One region of the Limnobacter sp. G6BE5S genome, then DNA from elsewhere that is predicted to be linked to it. Evidence: predicted binding sites of a transcription regulator. Region 1 holds the regulator's gene; the other holds the start of a gene.

What was found. The regulator sigma-54, encoded in region 1, starts transcription at its own class of promoters, with help from an activator protein. The targets are predictions, from matches to a motif close to TGGCANGNAANCTGCTTT.
Region 2: pedF (cytochrome c-550 PedF) is a predicted target of sigma-54. The motif match lies at 1,495-1,512, and genes of this name have one in related genera.

Annotation. Positions count from the first base shown of each region.
Region 1 covers NZ_JBZFLM010000001.1:127,764-131,129, forward strand. The annotation lists gene lptC (LPS export ABC transporter periplasmic protein LptC) at 1-106, shown strand, start outside; gene lptA (lipopolysaccharide transport periplasmic protein LptA) at 103-684, shown strand; gene lptB (LPS export ABC transporter ATP-binding protein) at 681-1,436, shown strand; gene ACVL1J_RS00615 (RNA polymerase factor sigma-54) at 1,449-2,969, shown strand; gene hpf (ribosome hibernation-promoting factor, HPF/YfiA family) at 3,010-3,339, shown strand.
Region 2 covers NZ_JBZFLM010000003.1:99,646-103,011, reverse strand. The annotation lists gene ACVL1J_RS06210 (sigma-54-dependent Fis family transcriptional regulator) at 1-1,239, opposite strand, end outside; gene pedF (cytochrome c-550 PedF) at 1,556-2,011, shown strand; gene ACVL1J_RS06200 (substrate-binding periplasmic protein) at 2,129-3,001, shown strand; gene ACVL1J_RS06195 (4Fe-4S dicluster domain-containing protein) at 3,248-3,366, shown strand, end outside.

The DNA of each region.
Region 1 (3,366 bases):
CCGGCCTGGCCAAAGGTTTGAGGCACAGGGTGCAACATTGAACAACGACACAGGCGAATTGATAGCGCAAGGCTCGGTCAAATTTCGCATAGAGGCAAAACGATGAAATGCTCCAACTGGATTTCCATGGCACTGGCAGCACAGGCACTGGCTTTCGGGGTCAGCGTGCACGCACTGGAAGCTGACAAACGGCAACCTACCACCATCGACGCCAACCAGATGACGTACAACGAAAAGTCGAACGTGAACGTGTTTACAGGCAATGTGTTACTAACGCGCGGAAGCCTTGTGATTCGCGGCGACAAACTCACGTTGACTGAACGCAGCGACGGCACCCAATTCGCCACAGTGGAAGGAAAACCCGCCCGCTTCAAACAACAACGCGACTCTGAACGCCCCAATGAAGTCTTGCTGATCAACGGCACTGGCAACACGATTGAATTTGACGGCGACAAATCGATTGTTACGCTGACCGGCGCAGCCAGCATTCAGAAAAGCACCAATGGTCAGCTGACTGAATCAATTTCCGGCACCAAAATTACTTATGAACAGAACACCGAATTTTTGAATGTGGTGGGCTCGCCCAACAGCAGCGGATCCTCTCGCGTGCAGGCAGTCATCAAGCCGAAAACCCAAGCGCCTGCACCAGCGCCCGAACCAGCGCCAAAAGGGGGCAGCAAGTGAGTAACACCCCCGCTCAAACCTTGACTGGTCAGGGCCGACTTCAGGCACTCAGCCTGCGCAAGGCCTACCGCAGCAAGCGTGTAATTGAAGATGTCTCACTGCATGTGGACACCGGTGAAGTGGTTGGCTTGCTGGGCCCCAATGGTGCTGGCAAAACCACCTGCTTTTACATGATCGTGGGCCTGGTCAGCGCCGACGAAGGCAATATCTGCCTCGAAGGCCGTGACATCACGCTTCAACCCATTCATGAACGTGCGCGTGCGGGCCTGTCCTATCTTCCCCAAGAGGCTTCCGTATTTCGCAAGTTGACGGTGGAAGAAAACATTCGCGCTGTACTGGAAATTAATCCGCCCAAAGACAAAACGGTGGACCAAGCGGTTGAAGACTTGCTCAACGACCTGCAAATTTCACACATTCGCACCTCGCTGGCCGCCTCACTTTCAGGTGGCGAACGCCGCCGCCTGGAAATTGCGCGCGCATTGGGCAGCCAACCCCGCTTTATTTTGCTGGATGAGCCTTTCGCAGGCGTAGACCCAATCGCCGTACTGGAAATTCAACGCATTGTGGCCTTTCTGAAATCGAAAGGAATTGGCGTGTTGATCACCGACCACAACGTGCGCGAAACGCTGGGCATTTGCGATCGTGCTTACATTATCAGTGCAGGTCGAGTATTGGCCTCGGGTAGTCCGGAACAAATTGTGAAGAACGACGATGTACGCCGCGTGTATCTCGGCGAACACTTCCGGATGTAAAGCTGAGCCCCCATGAAACAATCCCTTCAGCTTAAAGTTTCCCAAAATCTCACGCTCACGCCGCAGCTTCAGCAATCCATTCGATTGCTGCAACTGTCCACACTCGAACTGCAGCAGGAAATTCAACAGGCACTGGCCGAAAACCCGCTACTCGAGCTGGCCGATGAAGAGGCTGTTGAAGGCGAACGTACACTCAGCCTGGACAGCAGCAATGGCGAATTGCACGAGCCACAGGGCGACAGCTTCGAAGCCGAACCGGACCCACGCAAAGCCAGTGAGCCCGTCAGCGATCAACAAGCTGAACAAGACAACCAAAGCGAAGAAATTGTTCAACGCGAGACCATCGACTCCATTCAGGACAACTGGGAAGGTGACTGGCGCGACAACAGCGGCGCAGGTGCCGATGGCGACGAAGAAAAACCCGGCCTTCAACTGGCTGCGCCCGACAGCAGCCTGCACCAACACCTCATCGACCAGCTGCGCATGACGCAGGCCAGCGAACGCGACAAAAACCTGGTGCTGTGGCTGATCGACTACCTTAGCGACGATGGCTACCTGACCGTTGAACTTGAAGACCTGTGGGAAACCTTGCAGGACGAACCCGACCTGGAGTTTGAAGAACTGAGCGCGGCACTGCGCCTGCTGCAAAGCTTCGACCCACCCGGCGTGGGCGCACGCAATGCGGCAGAGTGCCTGTTGCTGCAACTGGCCCAGCGCCGGGACATTACTTGCCAAACAAACCTGTACGGCAACTGCCAACACATTATCCGCGACCATTTGAGTTTGCTCGCCCAGCGTGACTTCACCAAACTGAAGAAAGCCCTGAATGTCGACGAAGACACTTTAAAGATCTGCCATCAAATAATCCGCTCGCTAGAACCTTTTCCCGGCGCGCGCTTTCGGCGCATTGACGACGATCATGTGGTGCCCGATGTCATTGTTAAAAAACTCAGTGGACAATGGCATGTGCAGCTCAACCCCGATGTAATGCCCAAAATTCGAATCAATGAAATGTACGCCTCGATCCTGAGGTCTCACCGTGGTCAAAGCGCACAACTCAGCGCGCAACTTCAAGAGGCCCGGTGGCTCTTAAAAAACGTTCAACAGCGATTTGACACTATTTTACGGGTGAGCCAAGCGATCGTAGAACGACAAATCGGCTACTTCAATCATGGCGAAATCGCAATGCAACCCTTGGTTCTGCGGGAAATTGCTGATTTACTGGGACTGCATGAATCGACCGTGTCAAGGGTTACCACGCAAAAATATATGTTGACGCCCTATGGGTTGGTTGAGCTAAAGTATTTCTTCGGAAGTCATGTTTCCACCGATTCAGGTGGGCAAGCTTCCAGCACGGCCATCCGTGCACTCATCAAGCAACTGATTTCTGCGGAGGACGCCAAGCAGCCGATATCTGACAGCCAAATCGCCGACCTACTCGGTCAACAGGGCATCGTGGTCGCAAGACGCACGGTCGCTAAATACCGGGAATCACTGAAAATACCCCCGGTGAACATGCGTAAGTCGCTTTAAAGTTAAAGCTTCCCCCCGCAGCAACGAAAGGAGATACCTTATGAACTTGAACATCAATGGTCATCATCTGGAAGTTACCCCAGCTATTCGAAATTATGTAATTGAAAAACTGGACCGGGTGAAAAGGCATTTTGATCACGTCATTGATGCATCGGTGACCATCTCGGTGGTCAAGCTGGTTCAAAGGGCAGATGTTACGCTGCACGTTCGCGGCAAAGACATACACGCTGAATCAAGTCATGAAAACCTCTACGCAGCCATTGATGCGCTGGCCGACAAACTCGATCGCCAGGTATTGCGGCACAAAGACAAACTTACCAATCACAATCACACGCCCATAAAACACCAAGTGGTAGAAGAAGCTGAATAAACCACTGTAATTTCAGGGAAATTCAAA
Region 2 (3,366 bases), on a different contig from region 1:
TGCGCAATTGACTGCGACAAATGGTTTGTCTACCCGGGGCGAATCGTTGTGGATGGCTTGCGCAAGAATTTCTTTGCCTGTGCCCGTTTCACCCAGAATCAAAATGGGGATGTCTTTGTCGATGACCTTGCCCACTTTTTCGATGATTTTTGCCACCTGTGGATCGCCTGTGTTCAGGTACTTCAGGCTGGAAAGGTGATGGCTTTTCTGGCAGGTTGTGTTGGCTTTCTGCGCGGTCGGCGTTGGGTTTTGCAGCACAGCCGCATCACAATTGTTTTTGACCAAACCCACCGAGTCGAAAATACGGCCTCGGCCCACACTGCCCAAACTGGCTCGCGCTGTGACCTGGTTGCCATTGTGCAAACACAGAATCAAGGGGATTGGGTTGCAGGTGCGGTAATGGTCAATCAAGGCTGACAAAGGCATGCCGAAAAGTGAACTGAAGGTGTGGCTTTTCAGGGCATTGGCTGACATGCCGAATTGCACCATGGCTGCCCGGTTGGCGGCAAGAAATTTGCCGGCTGGCGAGAAGGCCGCCGCACCTTCAACCACGGAACCCAGAAACTCGCCGCGCTGGTGAAATTGCACAATGATCGCGTCTTGAAACGAACTGTTGAACAAATGGTTTTCGATCATTTGCGCCGACATGCGTACCAGGCCCATGGTGTGGCGGTGGTAACTGCGGTAATCGCCAGTCACATCGAGCACCCCGATGGCCACGCCATTGGGGTCGAAAATCGGAGCAGCCGAGCAGGTCAAAAAACGGTTAACGTCCAGGAAGTGATCCTGGCCGTGAACCACAGTGGGCAATTCCTCGATCAGAGCCGTACCAATGGCATTGGTGCCCTTGTGTTCTTCGCTCCAGGTTACGCCAGGTGCCAGGGCGACTTTCTGCGCCTTGACCAGAAAATCATCATCGCCCAGTGATTCAATGATCGTACCGCTGGCGTCTGTCAGCAACACCATGCTGTGCGTGTTCACAACCTGTTCGTACAAGGTTTCCATGAATGGCAGGGCGCACGACTTCAGCCGGTTGTTCTTTTCAATCAGCTCTTTTAGTGCGCTGCCGGGTGGCGGGGCAATGTCCACTTTGGACGTGGTGTCCAGCCCTGCGGCCGTGGAACGCTGGTGCGCACGCCGAATGAATTCGAGGTGCCCCTCCGTGCCCGGGTCGATCAGCTCTATCACTTGGGCGTTGGATGCGAGGCTGCCGCCATCCCGCTCGGATAAGAAAGTCATCCATGTCTCCTGCTTCTTGTGGTGCTGCGTTTTATAAGTATGTTTTTGGGTGCAACTTGAAGCGCTGAATGTTTTTGGTTGTATTGATGTTTCAGCTGCTATGTTGCCCAATGCAAGCACTGTGCCAACTCAATCCAATGTGTTTCAGAATGAAACACCTTCTGACAAAAAGTAGCACAGATAAAACGGTGAGGCCATAGGGTTGGCGATTTGTAACAATTGGTAAAACTAATTCACAAATTCAAATGAATAGGGTGGCATGGGGATTGCAGTACCTACCCCGTGTTGAATCATTCTTAGAAATACAGGAGTTGTGATGTTAGTTCGTAAAGCCCTTGTGGCAACAATTTTTTCGATTGCCGCTTCCGTGGCAATGGCCCATGGTGATGTAACACCTCAGGTTGTGGATGTATCTACCTTGAAGCCTTTGGGCGAAGAGATGCTGGACACGAACCCTTACGTCGGTGACAAAGAAGCGATTCGCGTGGGCAGCTCAGCTTACAACCAGAATTGCGCCCGCTGTCACGGTCTGGAGGCCATTAGTGGAGGTATTTCTCCTGATCTGCGCAAAATGAACACCGAGTGTGATTCTTTTGCGGGCAAGAAAGCAAAGCAAGAATGCAAGGCTGAGATGGATGTTTATTTCCGCAATTCAGTGCTGGGTGGCAAGGTACGAGGTGACCGGGTGTATATGCCTGCGTTTGCAGGCATCCTGAGCCAAGAGGCGATTTGGGCCATCAAGGCTTATGTTGAAACTCGTAAATACGAATAACTGGATTTTCAAGGTCGCGTGGAGCGGGTCGCTTGCTTGAATAAGGCGATCCCTCCAATCTGTTCAGTATCCATTCAAAAAAACAAGTGCATCCAAGGCACGGCATCAGGAGACCCTATGAATGCGTTTAAATCAACGTGTGAATTCCCTTTGATCAAATGGTTCGGTGCTGTCGCGCTGGGCTTTTCCATTCAGCTTGGCGTGGCTGCGCAAGAGTTAAGCGACTGGGCCAAAGTGCAGGCTTCGGGCGTGTTGACAGTGGCTGTCTACAATTACTTGGCCCCTTATTCGCATGAAGGGAAAGGCATTGATGTTGATATCGCCAAAGCCCTGGCGGCCAAGCTGGGCCTGGGTTTGCGGGTGCGTGCCTTTACCGAGGATGAAGAGTTTTCGGACGACATTCGAAATATGGTGACGCGTGGGCACTACCTGGCCGGCGCGCCTGCCGATATTTTGATGCATGCGCCGGTGGATGCATACATCATGCAAAAAGAAGATCAGGCCTTGTTTTTCTCACCTTACACACGCGACGACATTTTCGTAGCGCGTAACGTGAAGAAGTTACCAACGCTGGATAGCCTGAAGCCTTTCTCGGAAGCGGGCAATAAAATTGGTGCTGAAGCGGCTGCTTTGCCAAGCATTATGTTGGCGGGCGCCGATGGCGCTGCGTATGCCGACAATTTGGTGAACTTCAAAACCCCTAAAGAAGCAGTGGATGCCATGGTGAACGGTGAGTTGGTGGCCGTGATGGCCACCCGGGCCGAGCTTGAATGGGCTTTGCACCAGCACCCGGACAAGAAGGCTGATTATTACGTGTCCAAGGTGCCGCATAATTCACTGCCACCCAAAGGCTGGGCCGTGGGCATGGCCACTAAAAAAACCAACAAAGAGTTGGCTGAAAAACTGACTGTGGCCATGAATGAGTTAAAGGAGAGTGGCGAGCTTCAGAAAATCTTTGAAAAATACGGCGTGAAGTACATGAGGCCCTGATCAGGCTGAACTCATTTCAGGTCATTCGTTCAAAAAAAGCCTCGCTACGATGCGGGGCTTTTTTATTGCAACAGTTGTACCAATTTGAAACAACTGTGTTGCACCGGGAAAACCCCATGTGCAAAAACTCGGAAAAGTGTTGCCGAGAGCCGTTGAAATTTTGTTTTCAAGTTGGCAGGCTTATTGCATAAGAAGGCATGTACGTAGTGCCCAAAACAAATAACCAAAGAAGCGAGGAACAACGGGATGCAAAAATCTCTTCACATCACGCCTGACAAATGCACGGGCTGCCTTCAGTGTGAAATGGCGTGTAGCTATGAAAACTACCAGGTGTTCAACACCTCACTGTCGCGAATCAAAGTATT